Linked DNA regions of Sphaerisporangium krabiense. The protein of the gene in region 1 interacts with the protein of each later gene in a pairwise test. Links are inferred from orthologs where the notes say so. Each region holds a gene or a part of one and is shown on either strand. Other genes may lie near its edges. The genes, in order: BJ981_RS14535 and ndk.

Evidence for each region.
Region 2: the proteins of BJ981_RS14535 (region 1) and ndk interact in binary tests that used the Escherichia coli proteins (3 or more experiments, as listed by UniProt). The link is inferred for Sphaerisporangium krabiense from one-to-one orthologs.

What each region holds. Positions count from the first base shown.
Region 1 is NZ_JACHBR010000001.1:3,243,307-3,254,067, reverse strand. The notes cover bases 1,662-4,427. They hold BJ981_RS14535 (5-formyltetrahydrofolate cyclo-ligase), read left to right. Parts: upstream 1,662-2,642; coding sequence 2,643-3,212; downstream 3,213-4,427. Other genes in these bases: BJ981_RS14530 (LCP family protein), read right to left, coding at 3,232-4,317; galU (UTP--glucose-1-phosphate uridylyltransferase GalU), read right to left, coding at 1,713-2,618; glp (molybdotransferase-like divisome protein Glp), read right to left, coding at 1,662-1,693. Outside these bases: BJ981_RS14555 (MogA/MoaB family molybdenum cofactor biosynthesis protein), read right to left, coding at 1-30; cyclic pyranopterin monophosphate synthase MoaC, read right to left, coding at 27-497; more of glp, read right to left, coding at 494-1,661; BJ981_RS14525 (potassium/proton antiporter), read left to right, coding at 4,447-5,949; BJ981_RS14520 (FmdB family zinc ribbon protein), read left to right, coding at 6,240-6,587; BJ981_RS14515 (S-methyl-5'-thioadenosine phosphorylase), read left to right, coding at 6,728-7,534; BJ981_RS14510 (RcpC/CpaB family pilus assembly protein), read left to right, coding at 8,156-8,764; BJ981_RS14505 (D-alanyl-D-alanine carboxypeptidase family protein), read right to left, coding at 8,954-10,042. UniProt on the Escherichia coli protein: Involved in the removal of 5-formyltetrahydrofolate.
Region 2 is NZ_JACHBR010000002.1:58,025-68,978, reverse strand. The notes cover bases 6,912-9,870. They hold ndk (nucleoside-diphosphate kinase), read right to left. Parts: upstream 8,625-9,870; coding sequence 8,199-8,624; downstream 6,912-8,198. Other genes in these bases: BJ981_RS28345 (hypothetical protein), read right to left, coding at 8,681-9,870; BJ981_RS28355 (rod shape-determining protein), read right to left, coding at 6,929-7,960. Also shown: BJ981_RS28380 (TIGR03960 family B12-binding radical SAM protein), read right to left, coding at 1-1,848; rod shape-determining protein RodA, read right to left, coding at 1,904-3,031; mrdA (penicillin-binding protein 2), read right to left, coding at 3,064-5,112; rod shape-determining protein MreD, read right to left, coding at 5,109-5,639; rod shape-determining protein MreC, read right to left, coding at 5,644-6,903; more of BJ981_RS28345, read right to left, coding at 9,871-10,396; BJ981_RS28340 (DUF4233 domain-containing protein), read right to left, coding at 10,414-10,782. UniProt on the Escherichia coli protein: Major role in the synthesis of nucleoside triphosphates other than ATP. The ATP gamma phosphate is transferred to the NDP beta phosphate via a ping-pong mechanism, using a phosphorylated active-site intermediate.

The DNA.
Region 1 (10,761 bases):
GTTGGACGCCGTGACGACCAGCGCCCTCACGGCCGGGTCCAGACGCCGGTCTTGCCGCCGGTCTTCTCCTCGACCCGGACATCGCTGATCACCGCGGCCGGGTCCACCGCCTTGATCATGTCCACCATGGCCAGGGCCGCGACCGAGACGGCCGTCAACGCCTCCATCTCCACGCCCGTACGGTCCGCGGTCTTCACGCGCGCCGTGATCTCGACGCCCGCGTCCACGACGGCGATCTCGACCTTGACGCCGTGCAGCGCGATGGGATGGCACAACGGGACGAGGTCGGGCGTCCGCTTGGCCCCCATGATCCCGGCGATGCGGGCGACCCCGATCGCGTCCCCCTTCGGCACGTCGCCGGACCGCAGCACGGCCACGGCCTCGGGCGACAGCAGGACCCTGCCCGTGGCGAGGGCCGTGCGGGCGCCGACGTCCTTGGCCGAGACGTCCACCATGCGCGCCGCACCCGACTCGTCGATGTGGCTGAGCTCGCTCACAGCGGGATCACCTCCACGGCCTCCCCCTCCGTCAGTCCGGTCACGTCCTCGGGCACGACGATGAGCGCGTTGGCCGAGGCCAGCGCGGCGAGCTGATGGGACCCCTGCCCGTGCACGGGGGCGACGGCGCCGTCCGTCCCGAGCACCCCGCGCAGGAAGGACCGCTTGCCCGCCGGGGACCGTGCCGCGGACGTGAGCGTCGCCGTGACGGTGGGCGCGGGCGCGGCGGGCAGTCCCCGCATCACGGCCAGCGCGGGCTTCACGAACAGGACGAACGAGACGTACGACGAGACGGGGTTGCCGGGAAGCGTGAAGATCGGGACCTGCCGCTCGCCGAGCAGCCCGAACCCCTGCGGCATGCCCGGCTGCATGGCGACCTTCTCGAAGCGGACCGTCCCGAGCGGCGCCAGGGCCTCCTTGACCGGCTCGTAGGCGCCCATGGAGATGCCGCCGCTGGTGATCACGGCGTCCGCCTCGCCGAGCAGCGCGTCGAGCGTGTCCTTGAACTCGGCGGGGTCGTCGCCGACGGCGCGCCTGCGGACCGCCTCGCCGCCCGCCTGGCGGACGGCCGCGACGAGCGTGAAGCTGTTGGACTCCCAGATCTGCCCGTGGGCGAGAGGAGTGCCAGGCTCGGCCAGCTCGGCGCCCGTGGACAGCACGAGCACGCGGGGCCGCGGGCGGACCCGGACCGCGCTCCTGCCCACCCCGGCGGCGATGCCGAGCTGAGCGGGGCCGAGCACGGCGCCGGAGGACAGGACGACGTCGCCGGGCCGGACGTCCTCACCGGACCTGCGGATCGCGTTGCCCGCGGGCGCGGGCCTGCGGATGGCGACCTCGGACACGCCGCCGTCGGTCCACTCGACCGGCACCACGGCGTCGGCGCCCTCGGGCACCGGCGCGCCGGTCATGATCCGCGTGACGTGCCCGGCGGCGACCGCGCGCCGGGCGCCGTCGCCGGCCGCGACGTCGAGCGTGACCGGGAGCACGACGGGCTGGTCCTCGCTCGCCGCGGCGACGTCGGCGGCCCGCACGGCGTACCCGTCCATGGCGGAGTTGTCGAACGGGGGCAGCGCGACGGGGGCCTCGACGTCCTCGGCCAGGATGGCGCCGAGCGCCGCGTCGAGGCCGAGGACGACGGGGTCGAGCGGGCGCACGGCGGCGAGGATCTCGGCGAGGTGTGCGTCGACCGATCTCATCGCGACCATGATCTGATCATCACCCGGAATGCCGGTCGAGGAACTCGCGGAGCCAGGGGATGAAGTCGGGGGCCAGATCGGGGCGCTCGGCGGCGAACTGGACGACCGTGCGCAGGTAGTCGAGCTTGTTGCCGGTGTCGTAGCGGCGCCCGCGGAACAGCACGCCGTGGACGGGGCCGCCGTCCTCGTTGGTGCGCCCGGCCAGTTCGAGAAGGGCGTCGGTGAGCTGGATCTCGCCGCCGCGCCCCGGCGGGGTGTTCTCCAGGACCTCGAACACGGCGGGGTCGATGACGTAGCGGCCGATGACCGCCCAGTTGGACGGCGCCTCGTCCGCGGGGGGCTTCTCGACGAGGCCCGTCACGCGGACCACGTCGTCCTCGGAGGTGGGCTGGATCTCGGCGCAGCCGTACAGCGAGACCTGCTCCCTGGGGACCTCCATGAGGGCGACCACGCTGCCGCCGTAGGTGTCGCGCACCTCGATCATGCGCTTGAGCAGGTGGTCACGGTGGTCGATCATGTCGTCGCCGAGCAGGCAGGCGAACGGGTGGTTGCCGACGTGCTGCTTGGCGCACAGGACGGCATGGCCCAGGCCCTTGGGCTCACCCTGGCGTACATAGTGGAAGGTGGCGATCTCGACGGGTTCGAGAACCTGGGACAGACGCTCGGAGTCGCCCTTGGCCGCCAGCACCTCCTCCAGTTCGTAGGCGCGGTCGAAGTGGTCCTCTATGGAGCGCTTGTTCCGGCCTGTCACCATGAGGAGGTCGAGGAGCCCGACGGACACCGCCTCTTCGACGACATACTGGATGGCCGGCTTGTCGACGATCGGCAGCATCTCTTTCGGGGTCGCCTTGGTCGCCGGAAGGAAGCGGGTCCCGAGGCCGGCGGCGGGAATGACGACTTTCGTCACTGGATCGTAGTCAGCCATGGATGCACCTTAATGGAGGGCCGAGTGGACAAAGCGGAGCTGCGCCGGAGGATCGTGGCCGCGCGCACAAGGCTCACCGATCCGCGCGGCTCGGCGACCGCGATCAGGGAAACGCTACTCGACCGGCCCTGGGTGCAAATGGCCGGGCTGGTCGCGTGCTATTGGTCGTTGGGCACGGAACCGTCGACGCACGGCCTGGTTTTCGCGCTCTGGAAGCACGGCGCCACCGTGATCCTTCCGGTCCTGCGGCCGGACGACGACCTCGACTGGGCCGTCTACGACGGTCCCGGATCGGTGGAGCCGGGACCGCGCGGCCTGATGGAGCCGGTCGACACGCGGCGCGGCGTGGACGCCATCCGCACCGCGGCCCTGGTCATCGTGCCCGCGCTCGCCGTGGACCCGTCCAGCGGGGTCAGGCTGGGGCGCGGGGGCGGCTCGTACGACCGCGCGCTCGCCCGGGTCGGGCCGAACGTGCCGACGGTCGCGCTGCTGCACGAGGGCGAGTTGATCGAGGGAATTCCCGCGGAACCCCACGACATGGCGGTTTCGATGGCGGCGCTTCCCTCGGGCATCGTCACGCTCGGACGGGTGTGATTTTCGTCACGGATTTTCGTCACGAGACGATTTGAAGATCCGCCAGACCGCCATTGTCGTCGAAGTATTCCTGCAGCTTGTCGTCGCGGACCGCGGCGAAGAATCGCGCGCCGGTCTTCCTGTCGACCCGGACGACGCTGGCCCCCTTGATCATGGCGGTGCCGCTGGTGGGGATCGTCGTGGAGTCGACCGTGTCGGGACGGATGTCGCGCAGCTCGAGGGCCAGGTCGCGCAGCGTGCTGAGCGTGACGCCGGAGTCCACGCTGACCGCGCGGGTGAGCGCCTCCAGGAAGGCGTTGAGCTTCAGCGGGCTGGTCAGCAGGTCCCTGCTGATGATCTTGTGGCCCATCGCGCGGACGAACGCCTGCTGCCGCTTGATGCGGTCGAAGTCGCCGCCGGGCAGGTTGTACCTCTGCCGGACGAACAGCAGGGCCTTCTCGCCCTCCAGGTGCACCATGCCCTGCGGCCAGGTGACCTTGTTCATCGGGTCGTACACCTTGCGCGACACGTAGACGTCGACGCCGCCGATCACCTCGGTCATCGCGACGAAACCGCGGAAGTCCAGCGCGGCGAAGTGGTCGATGCGGATCTTGGTGAGGTCCTCCACCGTCCTGATCAGCAGCTTCGGCCCACCGAAGGCGTACGCGGCGTTGATCTTGTTGTTTCCGTGCCCGGGGATGCGGACATAAGAGTCGCGGGGGATGCCGATGAGGGTGAGCCGATCACGGGCGGCAGGGACGTGTACGACCATGATCGTGTCGGCCCGCTGGGAGCCCGCCTCGCCCGGCCGTTTGTCCGACCCGATGAGCAGCCAGTTCTGCGCCTCGCCCACGGTCTTCGCGGGCCGCCCCGCCTCTTCGGGAAACGCCCCGGTGATGCGCTGGATGTTGCCGTTCAGAGTGATCTGACGCTCCATCACCAGCGCGAAGCCCGCCGCCAGCACCACGGCGAGGACGAGCGCGACCACGATCAGGACGCGGCGCAGTAACCGCCGCTTCTTCGGAGGAGCCTCCTGGACGTCGTCGCCGTCGCCGGCGGAATCGTCCTTCCTCAGACCGTCAAGAACCGCCGGGTTCTTCAGGTACGGGGAAGACTCGTCCGTCACTACCGTTCACCCATGAATCCGTAGATCTCTCATCCGTGTCGCGTGTGACGGTAGCTCAAAGTAGTTCCTCGTGGTAGAGGACCATACTAATACGCCACAATGGGCGGAAAATCACGACAGGGAGGGCCGATGAATCTGAATATCTGGCTACTCCTCGCGTCCGTCGTGGTGATCGCCGCCATCGCCTCCGTCCGGATCGCCCACCGCACGGGCCTGCCGACCCTGCTCATCTACCTGGGCATCGGCCTGCTGCTCGGCGAGGCCGGGCTGGGCGTCCAGTTCGAGAACGCGAGCGTGGCCCAGCAGATCGGCCTCGCCGCCCTCGCCGTGATCCTCGCCGAAGGCGGCCTGACCACCCAGTGGGCGCACGTACGCCAGGGCGTGCCGACCGCGCTCGCCCTCGCCACCATCGGCGTCGGCGTCAGCATCGTCGTGCTCGCCGCGTCCGTGCACTGGCTGCTCGGCATGGACTGGCGCATGGCGCTGCTGCTCGGCGCGATCCTCGCCTCCACCGACGCGGCGGCGGTCTTCTCCGTCCTGCGCCGCCTGCCGCTGCCACGGCGGCTCGCGGGCATCCTGGAGGCCGAGTCCGGCTTCAACGACGCGCCCACGGTCATCGTCGTCGTCATGCTCAGCGGGCTCGGCACGCCGCTGCCCGACGTGGCGCACGTCATGGGCGAGGCCGCCCTCGAACTCGGCGTCGGCGCCGCGGTCGGCCTCGCCGTCGGACCGCTCGGCGGCTACGCGCTGCGGCGCGTCGCGCTGCCGTCCTCGGGTCTGTACCCGATCGCCGTGCTCGCCCTCGCGTTCGTCGCCTACAGCGGCGCGGCGCTGCTGCACGGCAGCGGCTTCCTCGCCGTCTACCTCGCCTCGCTCGTCCTCGGCAACACGCGCCTGCCGCACCGGCCCGCCACCCGCGGCTTCGCCGAAGGAGCCGCCTGGCTCGCCCAGATCGGGCTGTTCGTCATGCTCGGCATCCTGGCCAGCCCCTCCGAGCTGCCCTCGACCGTCGTCCCCGGGCTGATCGCCGGGCTCGCGCTGCTGCTGCTCGCGCGGCCCGCGTCCATCGTGGCCTCCGCCCTGATCGTCCGCGTCACCGGCGTCGACGCGCTGTCCTGGAGGGAACAGCTCTTCCTGTCCTGGGCGGGTCTGCGCGGAGCCGTGCCGATCGTCCTGGCCACCATCCCCTGGGCCGCGGGGATCATCGGGGCGAAAGGCCTGTTCAACGAGGTCTTCGTCATCGTGATCGTCTTCACGATGGTGCAGGGGCCCACGTTGCCGTACCTGGCGCGCGTCCTCGGCATCGGCGCGCCCGGCGAGGCCCGCGACCTCGGCGTCGAGGCCGCGCCCCTGGAAGAGCTCGACGCCGACCTGCTCCAGATCACGATCCCTCCCGGCTCGGGACTGCACGGAGTGGAGATCTTCGAGCTCCGCCTGCCGTCCGACGCCGCCGTCACCATGGTCGTCCGGGAGGGACGCTCGTTCGTCCCCGAGGGCTCGACCCGGCTCCGCGCGGAGGACCAGCTCCTGGTCGTCACCACCGCGGCCTGCAGGCAGACGGTCGAGCGGCGCCTGCGGGCCGTCAGCCGGCGCGGCAAGCTGGCGGGATGGTACGGCGAACGTGGCGACTGAGAATCTGCCCCTTGCGGGGCCCTTACGACGCCGGCGCGGGACCCCAGCACCTCAGGCCGCGCGGCCACAGTTCCCCCTCGTGGCGACCTTCCCCACCGCCCCTCCCGTCCTCTCCCGCCTCTGCGGCATACCAGGACAAGGCATCCGCATAGGGGCCCGTGACCTCGGCGGGGAGAGCTTGCGACGGGGATTAGAACCCGGCTGGGTGGCGTTTAGCCTAATCGGCTGCGTACCATTAGCAGTCGCATCGGTAGAGTGCCAATCTGCGTGAGCCATATGAGGAGGACCGCGTGCCCACCTACCAGTACGCCTGTACCGCTTGCGGTGAAGGTCTCGAGGTGACTCAGCGCTTCACCGACGATCCGCTGACGACGTGCCCGAGCTGCTCCGGCAAGCTGCGCAAGGTCTTCTCCGCCGTGGGCATCGTGTTCAAGGGGTCGGGCTTCTACCGTACGGACAACCGTTCGTCCGGCTCCTCCACCTCCACGACCTCGTCGTCGTCCGCCAAGTCGGAGTCCGGCAGCTCCTCGGATTCGGGGTCGGCCTCCAAGTCCGACTCGGGCTCGGGCAAGAAGGAACCCGCCGCCGCGAGCTCCTCGTCCACGTCCTCCACTTCCTCCACGTCCTCCACCTCCTGACGCCGTCGCGGGTTGTACGGCCGCCTCTGACGCCGTACAACCCTCCTCCGCCCCCGGCTCGTACGAGCGGCTGAGGCGGTTTTCCACAGGCGGCGGTTTCGCCGCCGACGGGCCCGGCACGGCGCGCTAGTGTCGTCGCCATGGTCACCAGAGCGGACATCGGAGTCATCGGCGGCTCAGGCTTCTACTCCCTCCTCGACGACGCCGAGGAGGTCGAGGTCACCACGCCGTACGGCCCGCCGAGCGATCCCGTCACCGTGGGGCGCATCGGCTCGCGAACCGTCGCGTTCGTGCCCCGTCACGGCCGCGACCACCGCTACCCTCCCCACCGCATCCCCTACCGGGCCAACCTGTGGGCGCTGCGTTCGCTGGGCGTCCGGCAGGTGCTGGCCCCGAGCGCCGTGGGGTCGCTGCGCGTCGAGTACGGCCCCGGCACGCTCGTGATCCCCGACCAGCTCGTCGACCGCACCTCCGGCCGCGTTCACACCTACTACGACGAGGGGGGCGCGGTCCACGTCCCCTTCGCCGACCCGTACTGCCCGGTGGGCCGCGCCCTGGCCTACACGACGGCGAGCGCCGAGGGGTGGGAGACCGTGGACGGCGGCACCCTCGTCGTCATCGAGGGCCCGCGCTTCTCCTCCCGCGCCGAGTCCCGCTGGTTCACCTCCAACGGCTGGTCCATCATCGGCATGACCGGCTACCCCGAGGCCGCCCTCGCCCGCGAACTGGCCCTCTGCTACACCACGCTGGCGCTCGTCACCGACCACGACGCCGGGGTCGAGGCCGGCGAGGGCGTCACCCAGGAAGAGGTCTTCGCCTTCTTCGCCGCCAACAGCGAACGCATGCGCACCCTCGTCGCCACGGTCGCCGCCACCCTCCCGCTCGACCGCGCCTGCCCCTGCTCCACCGCCCTGAACGGCATCAAACTCCCCTTCGCCCTCCCCTGACCAAACCCGACCGTCATCACCGTGGCCGACGGCACCGTGCGGCGCGGGGATGACACCCCTGAGGTCGGGTGATCATGTCCCTCTGCGGTCCGGTCCACCCGCCGACCAGCCTCCCGGCCAAGCGCTTCGTCCGCGTGCCGTTACCGGACGATCGGCGGGCCGTTACGTTCGCCTCGCCTCGGCGACAACGCGTGCATACCCGCCGACCAACCACCTGCGGCATGGGGCACGTCCACGTGCCGACCACCTTGGACCATGTGCCGGCCAACCGGTGATATCGGCCCGCGTGCCTCCCGATCGGTTAACGGTCCATGTACCAGCGACGGCCACGCCGGTCCACATGCCTACCGAACGGTGTCGGTCCACATGCCTGCCACCGGTGACGTCGACCCCATCACCAGCCGGCCGATCACGTCGACCCCATGACCAGCCGACCGACGACCTCGATCCGCATGCCCAGCCGACCAGTGACACCTCTCCGTCGAGTTCCCGAGTCCCTCGGCCGCCCAGCGAACGGCCCGACATGGCCCATCAGGAGCGATCACCATGCGCACCGCACCATCTTCTGGCGCACCATCTCGTGGCGCACCATCTCTTGGGGCGCTGTCTCGTGCCGCTCGAATGGTCAACCGACGGCGGCGGCTCTTGGCCGCCGCGCTGGCGGCGATGGCCATGACGTGCCTCGGTCTCGCCGTGCGTCCCGCCGCCGCCACCGAGGTCCTCGCCGCGGCCCGCGACCTCCCTGGCGGCGCACTGTCCCCTGCGGACGTCACCGTGATCAGGCTTCCCGAGGGCACTGTGCCCGACGGAGCCCTCCCCCCTGCAGCCCCGGTCGACGGCCGTGTCCTGACCTCGCCCGCCCGCCGCGGCGAGCCGCTGACCGACGTACGCCTGCTCGGCCCATCCCTCGTCGACGCCTACGGCCCCGGCCTCCTCGCCGCGCCCGTGCGCATCACGGACGCGTCGTCGGCACACCTTCTGCGCTCCGGCGACGTCATCGACGTCATCGCCGCCGCGCCGAAGTGGGACGACGCGGTCGCACCCCCGACCGCGACGGTGGCCCGTGCGGTGACCGTCATCGCCCCACCCACGGCGACCCGTGCCACCGACGCCATGGGCGACACCGGCGCCCTGGTAGTCCTCGCCGCCACTCCCGATCAGGCCACCCGCCTCGCCCAGGCCGCCACGGGCTCACGCCTGTCCATCGCGATCCACGGCCACCGGCAATGAGTGCGATCCCGAGCAGCCACTCTCCGTGACAAGGCCACGAAGCCCGAATCCCGTGACCGTCCGTAACTTGAGGCCGCGAACAGCGAGCCGCGCCATCTGCCCCCACGCACACCGTCCGTGTCGTCGGAAACGTGACCACCTGCGACGCACATAGTTATCCACAGCACGTGGACAACTATGAAGTCTCTCCTACAGCCCGGACCCGACCTTGGGGTCATACTCCCAGTGCCAGGGCTCAAAGGGACTGCGATACGCCCAATCAGGATGAATCCACCCGAACTGCTTACCGTTCGCCTCAAGCCAGTTGAACTGCGCCGAGCGGAACGACTCCACCCCGCCGCACAGGTCCACCGCCAGCCCCAGCCCGTGGTTGCTCCGCCCCGGGACGGCCGCGAACCCGGGCCGACGGTAATAGACCGACTGCTGCGCCCCGAGGCTGCGGTAACTGTCCGTCACACATATCGACCTGCCGAAGCGCCGCTTGTACGCCTCGTTGAGCGCCACGAACGCGATCGCCGCGTCCGCGCGCAGCTCGCGCCCCGGCTGCTGGAGTGGACACAGCACACTCTTGGGCAGCAGGCCGTTCGGATACTGCGCGGCCGAGCTCACCCGCGTGGGGTCGCACGCGGCCCCGGACCGACCCCCCTGGTTGACGCGCACCCCGAGCTTCACCAGCGCCTGCGACAAGGACTTGACGGTCGCCGCCGAACGCTTCCGCAACGTGTCGATCTCCAGGCTGAGCTGAGCCTCGACCAGCAGCTTGGTGGCCCGGAGATCCTGCGCCTCGGCCGCCAGCCTCTGCTGCTGTTGATAGAGCCGCCCCGCGTCGGCCAGCACCTCGTCCCGCCCGGACACCAAGTAGGTCATGTCGCTGAGCGCGCGCAACTGGTCGACGTCGCTATCACCGGAGAGGAACGGAGACATGTCCCCGCCCGACGGAGTCTGGTAGAGCGACTGGACGAGGTCGGCGAGCGGCTTGCGCACCCGCGACATCTGCGCGGTGGCCGTGCGGAGCTGCTCCAGCTTCGCCTTCAGCTCGGTGTCCGCCTTCGCCAGCGTCGCCTGCCGCTGTTCCAGAGCCTTCGTCGCCTCCGCCAGCGCCTGCGACGACTTCTCGGCCTCCCGCCGCAGCTCCGTCAGGTTCCCCGGACCCGGCTCCCGCGCGGCCTCCTCCAGCGCGACGGGCTTCGCCTGCGCCGTCCCCGACGACGCGAGCACGAGCACGGAAGCCAGCCCCATGAAGACCGCGACCAGGCTCGCCGATCGAGGAGATGGCACGGTTGGAACCCCTCCAGTTGCGAACTTGTGACCTCAGCCCGGCACGCACGTTACTACAGCAAGCCAAGTGCCCGGGCCCGAGGCACAAGACCCGTTATGCACGGATCATGGCATTTATACCGCCCCCACCCCCCAAACTTGACGCACTCTCACGAATCCCCCACCCCACCCCGGCAAAGCCCACCCAACCCCCCACCAGCGCCCCCGAGTCGCCCAACGCCACACACAACGCCGCCACCTCAACCACACGCAAGACCAGCCACACCCTTCCCACAACCGGTCGACCACGCCCCCTAAGCCACGACTGCCACGACGTTCCACAGGACACCCGCCAGCTCTCCTCGCAAGGTCCAGCCGTCACCGCAGAGGCCACCGCCGTCACCAGTAACGGCGCCGGCAAGGGCACCAGCCATGGAGCCGACGATGGGGACAGGCAACGGAACCAATGACGGGATCGACAACGGAACCAGTGCCGGGATCGGCGACGGAACTCAGGGACAGGATCGGCGATGGAGCCGATGCCGGCATTGGCACAGCGCCAGGCGATACTGCCACCATCGATGGTGCTGCCGCTTCGGGGCGGTCACCACCGGCGGTGATGCTGCTTTATGCGGTCACCACCGGCGGCGCTGCCGCTTCGGGCGGTCACCACCGGCGGTGATGCTGCTTTGTGCGGTGCCACAGACTCCGATCCGGCTCTTGAGAGCGGCGGCCTTGAC
Region 2 (10,954 bases), on another replicon or contig:
CCCGCAGTCGTAGCAGGGAGTCCACCGGCAGTCCTCGACCTCGGCGCCGCCGACGGCCTCCTGCCAGTCCTGCCAGAGCCACTCGCGGTCGAGGCCGGCGTCCAGGTGGTCCCACGGGAGGACCTCGACCTCCTCGCGCTCGCGGGTGGTGTACCAGCCGACGTCCACGGGCTGCCCGGCGAACGCCCGCTCGGCGCAGGACATCCACCGGTCGTAGGAGAAGTGCTCGCTCCAGCCGTCGAACCGGCCGCCGTCCTCCCAGACGGCCCGCACGACCGCGCCGACCCGCCGGTCGCCCCGCGACAGCAGGCCCTCGACGATCGAGGGCTGGCCGTCGTGGTAGCGGAAGCCGATGGCCCTGCCGTACTCCTTGTCGGAGCGCAGGGCGTCCCTGAGCTTGCGCAGCCGGGCGTCGACGGTCTCGTGGTCGCACTGGGCGGCCCATTGGAACGGGGTGTGCGGCTTCGGCACGAACCCGCCGATGGAGACCGTGCAGCGGATGTCGCGCGTGCCGGTGGCCTCGCGACCGGCCTTGATGACCTTCTTGGCCAGGTCGGCGATGCCGAGGACGTCCTCGTCGGTCTCGGTGGGCAGGCCGCACATGAAGTACAGCTTGACCTGACGCCAGCCCTGGCCGTAGGCGGCGGTGACGGTGCGGATCAGGTCTTCCTCGGTGACCATCTTGTTGATCACCTTGCGCATGCGCTCGGACCCGCCCTCGGGCGCGAAGGTCAGGCCGGACCTGCGGCCGTTGCGCGAGAACTCGTTGGCCAGGTCGATGTTGAAGGCGTCGACGCGGGTGGACGGCAGCGAGAGGCCGACGTCGCTCCCCTCGTAGCGGTCGGCCAGGCCCTTGGCGACGTCGGCGATCTCGGAGTGGTCGGCGCTGGACAGCGACAGCAGGCCGACCTCGTTGAAGCCGGACTCCTTCAGCCCGACCTCGACCATGTCGCCGATCGTCGTGATCGACCGCTCGCGCACCGGGCGGGTGATCATGCCGGCCTGGCAGAACCGGCAGCCGCGCGTGCACCCGCGGAAGATCTCGACGCTGAAGCGCTCGTGGACCGTCTCGGCCAGCGGGACCAGCGGCTTCTTGGGGTAGGGCCACTCGTCGAGATCCATCACCGTGTGCTTCTGCACCCGCCACGGCACGCCCGAGCGGTTCGGCGCGACGCGCTTGATGCGGCCGTCCGCGTGGTACTCGACGTCGTAGAACTTCGGCACGTAGACGCCGCCGGTGGAGGCGAGGCGCAGGAGCAGCTCGTCGCGCCCGCCGGGGCGGCCCTCGTCCTTCCACTCGCGGACGACCTCGGAGATGGCGATGCAGATCTGCTCGCCGTCGCCGAGCACGGCGGCGTCCAGGAAGTCGGCGATGGGCTCGGGGTTGAACGCGGCGTGCCCGCCCGCCAGGACGACCGGATCGTCCTCACCGCGGTCGGCGGCGACCAGCGGGATGCCGGCCAGGTCGAGCGCGGTCAGCAGGTTGGTGTAGCCGAGCTCGGTGGAGAAGGACACGCCGAGCACGTCGAAGGCGCGCACCGGCCGGTGGCCGTCGACCGTGAACTGCGGCACCCCGTGCTCGCGCATGAGGGCCTCGAGATCGGGCCAGACGGCGTAGGTGCGCTCGGCGAGGGTGCCGGGGAGCTCGTTGAGGATCTCGTAGAGGATCTGGACGCCCTGGTTGGGCAGGCCCACCTCGTAGGCGTCGGGGTACATGAGCGCCCAGCGGACGCTCGCCTCGTCCCAGTCCTTGACGGTCGAATTCAGCTCACCCCCTACGTACTGGATCGGCTTCTGCACCCTGGGCAGAAGCGGTTCCAGACGGGGAAACAGCGACTCGACAGACATGACACCAAGGGTAGTTCCTGTGCGCCACGCCTCGCGCCAGCGCGTCCCAGGGTGGTCAGAACGCCCGCTCGCGGATGTGGACGGCCTGCAGCAGGCCCAGGGCGATCATGTTGGCGAACGTCGCCGTCCCGCCGTAGGACACGAACGGCAGCGGGACGCCGGTGATCGGCATGATGCCGATCGTCATGCCCACGTTGACGAAGGTCTGGAAGGCGAACCAGCAGACGATCCCGCCCACGACCAGCGCCCCGAAGCGGTCCTCGCACTGCCGGGCGATGCGCAGCCCCCGCAGGAGGATCACGCCCAGCAGCGCGACGACGGCGACCGAGCCGAGGAACCCGAACTCCTCCCCCACGACGGTGAAGATGAAATCGGTGTGCTGCTCGGGGACGAACCTGCCGGTGGTCTGCCCGCCGTGGAACAGGCCCTTGCCGAACAGCTCGCCCGAGCCGATGGCGATCAGCGACTGGGTGCTGTTGTACCCGGCGCCGCGCGGGTCGTTGGCGGGGTCGATGAACGCGGTGAACCGGGCGATCTGATACGGCTTGAGCAGGCCGAACAGCCACACGGCCGCGGCGCCCGCCCCCGCCACCGCGGCCAGCGCCACGATGTAGCGCTTGCGCAGGCCCGCGAAGATCAGGGACGCGGCGGTGATCACGGCGAGCACCATCGTGGTGCCGAAGTCGGGCTGGAGCATGACCAGCCCCATGGCGATCGCGGCGGCGGCCATGGCGAGCAGCAGGTCCAGCGGGCGCGGCCGGTCGGTGCCGGGCGCGGGCTCGGCCAGCAGCGCGCACAGCATGAGGATCAGCGCGGGCTTGGCCAGCTCCGACGGCTGGACGGCGAACCCGCCGCCGAGCAGGATCCACGAGTGCGACCCGTTGATCGTGGACCCCAGCGGGGTGATCACCGCGAGCAGCCCGAGCAGCGCCACCCCGTACACCGCCGGGGCGTAGATGCGCAGCGTCCGCTGGTCGGCCAGGGCCGCGATGCCGCACAGCACCCAGCCGATGACCAGGTTGAGCACGTGCTTCATGACCATGCCCGTCGGCGCGCCCGCCGCCCAGGTACGGGTGGAGGACCACACCAGCAGCGTGCCGATGACCGACAGCGCCATCGCCGCGACCAGCAGCACGCCGTCGGCCCGCCACACCGCCGACTGCGCGCCGACGGCCCTGCGCATCAGGGAGCGGTTCCGCGGGACCAGGGCCTGGTTCACTCCGCCACCGTCCCGTCGCTCCTGATCTTCGGCAGGCGCGCGACCGGCTTGCCGCCGGGCAGGGCCGGCGGGCCCTTGATGCCGTAGATGGCCTCCCAGATCTCGCGCGCCGCCGGGGCCGCGGCCATGGCGCCCTGGCCGCCCTGCGACACCGTGACGACGACCACCAGGCGCGGATCGGCGGCGGGCGCGAAGGAGGCGAACCAGGAGGTGTCCTCCTTGCCGTACACCTCCGCCGTGCCGGTCTTGCCGCCGATCTTCACCACGTCCATCGGGAAGCCGCCGAACGCGCCCGCCGCCGTGCCGTCCGAGGTCACCTCGCTCAGCGCTTTGCGGATGTAGTCACGGGTGCCCTTGTCGACCGGAAGCCGTCCCGTCACCGGGGCCTTGATCTCCTCGACGTGGCTGCCGTCCGGCCGCACGATCGCCTTGGCGATGCGCGGGCTGCGCAGCTTGCCGTCCCCGACCAGGGCGGCGTAGGCGGCGGCCAGCTGCAGCGGCGTCACCAGTACGTCCCCCTGCCCGATGGAGAGGTTGGCGGCCTCGGCGGCCTTCCACTGCATGCCCTCCACGCAGTTCTCGTGGGCGAGCCTCTTGAGGTAGGCCGCCCGGCCGGGGTTCTTCTTCTCCACCTCGGGATAGCCGGTCTTGGCGCGCTGGCAGCTCAGGTGGTGGGTGGCGTCCCACATCTGCTTCTTCCAGGCCCGGCCCGGGATGCGCCCGGGCACCTCGCCGGGAAGGTCGATGCCGGTCCTCCTGCCGAACCCGAACGCCTTGGCGGTGTTGGTCATCGGCTCCTTGGGGCGGCGGACGGGGGTGAGGCCGCCGTCCCGCTGCCACATCTCGTAGGCCGCCTTGTAGAAGATCGTGTCGCAGGACTTCACCAGGGCCGTGTGAAGATCGAGCACGCCGAGGGGGATGCCGTGGAAGTTGTGGAACGCCGTGCCCGCGACGTCGAACACCCCCGGGCAGTCGTACTTGCCGTGCAAGGGGTAGCCGTCCCTGACCATCGCCGACACCGAGGAGACCTTGAACGTCGAGCCGGGCGCGTACTGGCCGTGGGTCGCGCGGGAGATCAGCGGCAGGCCCGCCTTCTCCGACAGCAGGTGCTGGTAGTCCTTCTCGGAGATGCCGCCCGCCCAGACCGAGGGATCGTAGGTCGGCATGCTGCCGATCGCGACCACCCCGCCGGTCCGCACGTCCAGCACCACCGCGGCGGCGCCGTCCGCGCTCGGCGCGCTCTTCATGGCCTTGGCCAGCGCCGCGTCCACGGCCTTCTGCACGTTGACGTCCATGTTCGTGATCAGCACGTCGCCGGGCACGGGCGAGGTCTGCCGCTCGACGCCGAGCACCTTGCCCATGCGGTCGACCTGGACCCGGCGCAGGCCGGACTGGCCGCGCAACGCCTCGTCGTAGACGTACTCCAGGCCGTCCCTGCCGACCAGGTCGACGCCGGAGAAGTTCGCCTTGAGCTTGGAGCGCTTCTTCAGCTCCTCCTCGGTGACCGGCTGCAGGTAGCCGAGCGTCTGGGACGCGCCCGTCCCGAGGGGATAGTCGCGGACGGCCTGCACCTCGGCGACGACCCCTGGGAAGTCCTCCTGGCGCTCCAGGATCTGCAGGGCCTGCCGGGTGGAGACGTCGTCGTCGATGGGGATCTGCGAGTAGAGGGAGCCGGGCCAGCACGGACGGTGCACCTTCGGCCCGCACGGGCGGATGCGCTGGCGCAGCTCCTTCAGCGGACGGCCCAGCACCGCCCCGAGGCGTTTCAGCACCGCGGCGCCGCCGTCTCGCATGCGCTCGAACTCGGCGCGGTCCACCGAGACCACCAGCGAGGCGCGGTTGCGCACCAAGGGACGCCCCGAGGCGTCCAGGATCTGCCCGCGCACGGCCGGGACGATGACGTCGCGGGTGCGGGTCTCGGTCGCCGCGACCACGAACTGCGACCCGTGCACGACCTGCACCTGCCACAGCCGCACGGTCAGCACCGCCAGCAGCGTCAGGACCAGGAACTGCAGCACGACCAGCCGGGCGCGGACACGGGTCACACGTGCCTCCGAACCGGGTAGGCCCCCGTGGGGACGGCCTCGCGCCGGTGGCGGCGCGCGGAGAACCGCGAGACCCCCCAGAACACCGCCGCCGCGACCGCCAGGTTGTACATGACCAGGACCGGCCACACGCGCGGCAGCGTGTGCCAGTCGGCCCGCGGGTCGCCGAGCAGCCCGCCGACCCCGGCCGCCAGGAGCGGCGCGACCATGACCGCGACGATCACCGTGACCGCCGACGCCCCCGGCGCCCGCTCGGCGGCACGCCCCACCGCGTAGCCCACCAGGCAGAACACCAGCGCGTACTGGCCCATGACGTGCGCCGAGGGCGGCAGCACGTCGGCGGCCAGGCCCATGGCGAAGCCCGCGGCGGCCCCGGGCACCGGCCCGCGTGCCAGGGCGAACATCACCACGCCGAGGAGCACCAGGTCAGGGGCTCCACCCCCGGGAAGGGGGAGGCGGTTCACGATGCTCACCTGCACGATCATGATGAGGCCGGCGAGCAGCACCGCCGTGATCGCTCGGAGCACTGTGTCACGTCCTCCCGCCCGCTCGGTCCCGCCCGTGCCCCGCACGGCCGTCATGTCCGTCACGCTTCTCGCGCGCGGGCCGGTGGGCCCGTGGCGCCCGGCGGGCCGGCGGGGCGTGCCGGGCGTGCGCGCCGCGCCGCCTCGCCTCGCCGTCCTCCTCGCGCCGTGGTCGCTCGCCGGGGTCCTCCCGCCGCTCGCCGCGCCGCTCTTCCCGCCTCTCCTCGCGGCGCTCCTCCTGCCGCCCGTCCCGTCGTTCGTCCCGGGGCTCACCCCGGCGCTCCTCCCGGCGGTCCTCGCGCGTCGTCGCGGACGGCGAGGGCGCGGGGGCCGGCGCCGAGGGGGGCGGCGCGGCGGGAGGAGCGGGCGCGCGGGCCTGCTTCTTGGGCGGCGGAGGCGCGGGCGGGAGCATGGCGTCCCGTGGATCGCGGCGCGGCGCCTTCACGACCACCCCGACCACGTCCAGCGCCGCGAAGTCGACGAACGGCCTGGCGTAGGCCACCCGGGTCAGCTCGCCCGGCGTCGGCTCCACGCGTTCGATCACCCCCACCGGCAGGCCCGGCGCGTACGGCACGCCGTTCTCCGACCCGAAGCTCACGATGCGGCGCCCCGCCGACAGCGACGCCGCCGAGTCCAGCAACCGGAAGCGGATCAGACGGCTCTCCGCGGCCGGGCCGAGGCCCGTCACCACGCCCACCTGGTTGCCGCCCTCCATGCGCGCCCCCGCCGTCGAGGCCGGATCGGTCAGCAGGACCACCGTGGAGGTGCCGGGCCCGGTGTGGGCGATCCGCCCCACCAGGCCGTCCCCGTTCAGCACGGTCATGTCCGGCCGCACGCCGTCGCCCGACCCCGCGTCGATCTCGACCGCCTCCTCGAACCCCGGGACGCCGCGCCTCGCGATCACCTGGGCCGCGACCACGCGGTACCCGCCGAGGCCCGACAGCCCGAGCATGCGCGTGAGCTGCTCGGACCGCTGCCGGTCGAGCGTGCGCGCGGTCAGCTCGCGCCGCAGGCGGGAGTTCTCCGCGCGCACCGCCGCGATCTGCCGCTTGTACTCGCCGGCGGAGGCGTAGGTGTCGACGAGGTCGCCCATCGGCCCCACCACGTTCGTCCCGGCACGCTCGGCCACGCCGAACAGCGATGACGCCAGCGAGCGCACCGGCTCGAACAGGGAGTCGTCGCGCTGGCGGTGGTCGACGGTGATCAGGACGAGCGCCGCGGCCAGCAGCAGGCCAAGGATCAACCGCGCACGGCGCGTATCCCTCATCGGTCTCTCGGCTCCATCGATGTGGTCAGTGTCTCGGTTCGGGCACCAGGACCTGTTGCAGGACCTCGAACTCCTCGACGCACTTGCCCGAGCCGAGCGCCACCGAGTCCAGGGCGTTCTCCACGAGATGGATCGGCATGCCGGTCTCGTCGCGCAGACGGTCGTCCATGCCCTTCAGCAGCGCCCCGCCGCCGGTGAGGGCCACACCCCGGTCCATCAGGTCGCCGGACAGCTCGGGCGGGCACTTGTCCAGCGTCGACTTCACCGCGTCGATGATGGACTTCAGCGGCTCCTCGGTCGCCTTGCGGATCTCGTCCGCCGACACCACGATCGTCTTCGGCAGGCCGGTGACCAGGTCACGGCCGCGGATCTCGGCGTGACAGTCGTCCCCCATCGGGCAGGCGGAGCCGATCGCGATCTTGATCTCCTCGGCGGTGCGCTCCCCGAGCATCAGGGAGTACTCCTTCTTGGCGAACGCGATGATGGCCTGGTCCAGCTCGTCGCCGCCCACGCGGATCGACTGGCTGGTCACGATGCCGCCCATGGAGATGATCGCGACCTCGGTGGTGCCGCCGCCGATGTCGACCACCATGTTGCCGGTCGGCTCGTGGACGGGCAGCCGCGCGCCGATCGCGGCGGCCATCGGCTCCTCGATGATGTACACCCGGCGCGCCCCGGCCTGGTAGCCGGCCTCCTTGACGGCCCGCTGCTCGACGCCGGTGATCCCGCTCGGGACGGCGACGATGATGCGCGGCTTGGCGAAGTGCCGCCGTTTGTGCACGCGCTGGATGAAATAGCGGAGCATGCGCTCCGTGACGTCGAAGTCGGCGATCACGCCGTCCTTCAGCGGGCGTATCGCCACGATGTTCCCGGGCGTCCGGCCAATCATCCTCTTGGCCTCGATGCCCACTGCCACGATCTTGCCGGTGGTCGTGTTGATCGCCACCACCGACGGCTCGTTGAGCACGATGCCGCGCCCCCGCACGTACACCAACGTGTTGGCGGTGCCGAGGTCGACGGCCATGTCACGGCCGAGGAATGCCAGCTTGCTGCCCATGGGGAAGGAAACCTTCCTACAGGTCGTTCGCGAGAGATTACGATTCGCATTCGAATCGTAACGGAACGTACCCACTCGCGCGGGCAACGAGCCGCCCCGCCGGGGAAAATCTTGTCGCACTCACCTGATCACACGGCGGGGACCTGCGGAAACACCCTCCAACGAACGGGCCCCGGCGCGCCGTGCGCGCCGGGGCCCGTCCCACCCGGCCCTCGCGGGAGCCGGGAACGTCCATCGCTCAGAAACGGTCGGGGAAGAAGAGCTTGACCTCGCGGGCGGCCGACTCCGGCGAGTCGGAGCCGTGCACGACGTTCTCGCCGATCTCCAGCGCGTGGTCGCCGCGGATCGTGCCCGGCGCCGACTTCACCGGGTCGGTGGCGCCGGCCAGCGAGCGGAACGCCTCGATCGCGCGCGGCCCCTCCAGCACCAGGGCCACCAGCGGCCCGGAGGTGATGAACTCGACGAGCTCGCCGAAGAAGGGCTTCTCCGCGTGCTCGGCGTAGTGCGCCTTGGCCGTCTCCACGTCGAGCGTGCGAAGTTCCAAGGCCACGACCTTGAGGCCCTTGCGCTCCACGCGGGCGATCACGTCACCGATGAGGCCGCGGCGGACACCGTCGGGCTTGATCAGGACAAGCGTGCGCTCGGACACGGGAATCTCCTTCATTGTCAACGCCAGGCGCCACGCGAGACGGCCGGCGAGAGGGGAAGCGTGTGCGCAGCTTACCGGCCCGCGGACCCCTCGCCGTCCCCTTCCCGGCCGTCCTCGCCGCCGCCCGCCTCGGGGGACCGGGTGGGCGCGGGCACCACCGGGATCATCGACGTCTCCGGGCCGCCGCCGGCGTCCTCCTCGCCCGCCGCCCGGCCCGCCTCCTCCGGGCCCGCGGACCCGCCGGCCGCGCCGGTCGCCGCGTCGGTCGCCGCGCCGGCCGCCGCCCGGTCGTGACCGCCCTCGTCCGCGCCGTCCTCCATTCCCCGCGGCGGGACGTCGGTCACGGCGTCGGCCGGGACGTCCCCCAGGGCCCGATCGGCCGAGCGGGTCGCCAGCACCGCCCCCAGTACCAGGATGACGACCACGGCGAACCCGGCGACCAGCGCCCAGACGTGCAGCGCCTCGACGAACCCGTCGGCCATCGCCTGCGAGGTGACCTCACCCGACGTGCTGAGCGCATGCAATCGTTCCACTTGGATACCCGTTCCGAGCAGGAAGCCGCTGAGAACGGCCGGCAGGCAGAGGGACAGGGCGGACAACGCCGTGGACAAGGGCACCGCGCGGACGGCCGACGCGACCGCCACCGCCGCGCCGCCCGCGAGCAGCACGAACGGCACGAGCAGCGGCATGCCCGAAGGCGCCGGCACCAGCAGCCGGATCGCGCACAGCCCGGCCACCATGGCCACCAGCCCTCCGGCGGCGAGCTTGGACGCCGGAACCTCACCGAACCGGCCCGCGACCCGCGGGACGAAGCAGGTGGCCAGCACGAGCAGCACGGCCAGCCCGAACGGCGCCCACAGGCCCGACAGCCCCGGCCCGCCGAGGCCGCCCAGCTCCACGTAGGTGACCTGCGCGGCCGTCGGCAGCACCACCAGGCCGACGGCGACCATCACGAACGCGAGCGCCCGCCCTGCCGGCCCTCCGGCCCGCCCCGCGCACGCCGGCGTCAGCAGCACCGCCACCGCCACCGCGGCGGCCACGACGATCGACCACGGCGGCCACCCGAACGTGGTGCCGAGAGCGAGCAGCGCGACGCCGGCGGAAGGGCCCAGCGTGAACAGCACCCGCACCGACCGACCGTCCTCCGCGGTCCGGGCGTCCTCTCCGGTGAGACGGCTGATCGCGAAGTAGGCCGCGGCCAGCGCGAGCGCCACCCCCGTCAGCATCGGGTACGGCTGCAGCGTGACCCGCCACGACGTCACCTGGTCCAGCGGCCACAGCGCCAGCGCCTGAGCGGTCAGTAGGGCCCCCGCCAGGGCCGCCGCCCAGACGGAGACCAGCACCCCGCGCGAGGAGGCGGACCGTCCCCGGCAGGCGGCGAGAGTGGCGGGGACGAGCATGCCCGCGGCCGCGCCGTGCAGGGCCCTGAGGACCCCGACCGCCACGGCCGAGCCGGCGTAGCCTCCGGCCACGTCGGCCACGCCCAGCAGCACCAGTCCCGCGAGCAGGACGGGGGCGGGTGAGAACCGCCCGAGCGCCGCGGCGGTGAGCGGCACCACGCAGAGCATCACCGGCAGGGCGAGCCCGTGGGCGCGCAGGACGCCGACCCCGGCGATGTCCGGAGGCAGCAGGGCGGAGACCACCGAGATGGTGTTCGGGACGGCCACCATCGCCAGCGGAAGGGCGACGGCGGTCAGCAGCCCGACGATCACGTCGAGCACGAGCGGTATGCGATTGACCCGGCCGAGAGCCGTGAGGCCCGTGGCCTGGATTGGGGGGACGGCCATACCGGCCGACTTTAGCGTTAAGTCACGCCCTCGACACGCCGAGCGACGAATATCGCCGTGATCCACAGCGCGGCGAACACCACGCCGAGGAAGAACATGATCGGGACGAGGAACCCGGTCGCGATGGCCAGGACCTGCACCACGCTGCCCGCGATGTAGGCGAAGGGCCGCTTCAGCATGCCCGCCACCACGACGCACGCCACCGCGAGCCCCAGCCCGACCGTCACGGCCACCCCTGGCGACACCTTGTTGATCACGATCGCCACCGGCGTCACCAGCCCGAGGACGATCGCCTCCATCCCCAACACGCTCGCCCCGAGCCGCCGCATCCCAGGCGTGACCTTGAACCGCCCGCCCCCACCGGCAACCGTCTTCTCCCCTGACATGCTGGACTCCCCCGCCATCACCGACTCACCTTCCGCGGCCGTCCGCCCGCCCTCAGCACGCCGCAGCCCCTCCGAAGCCGCCGCGCCGTCACCAGATGACGGCTTCCGGGTCGCCGCCGAACCACCCCGGCGGGAGCCGGTCCACTCGAACTTCCCGGCTCACCCCCAGCGG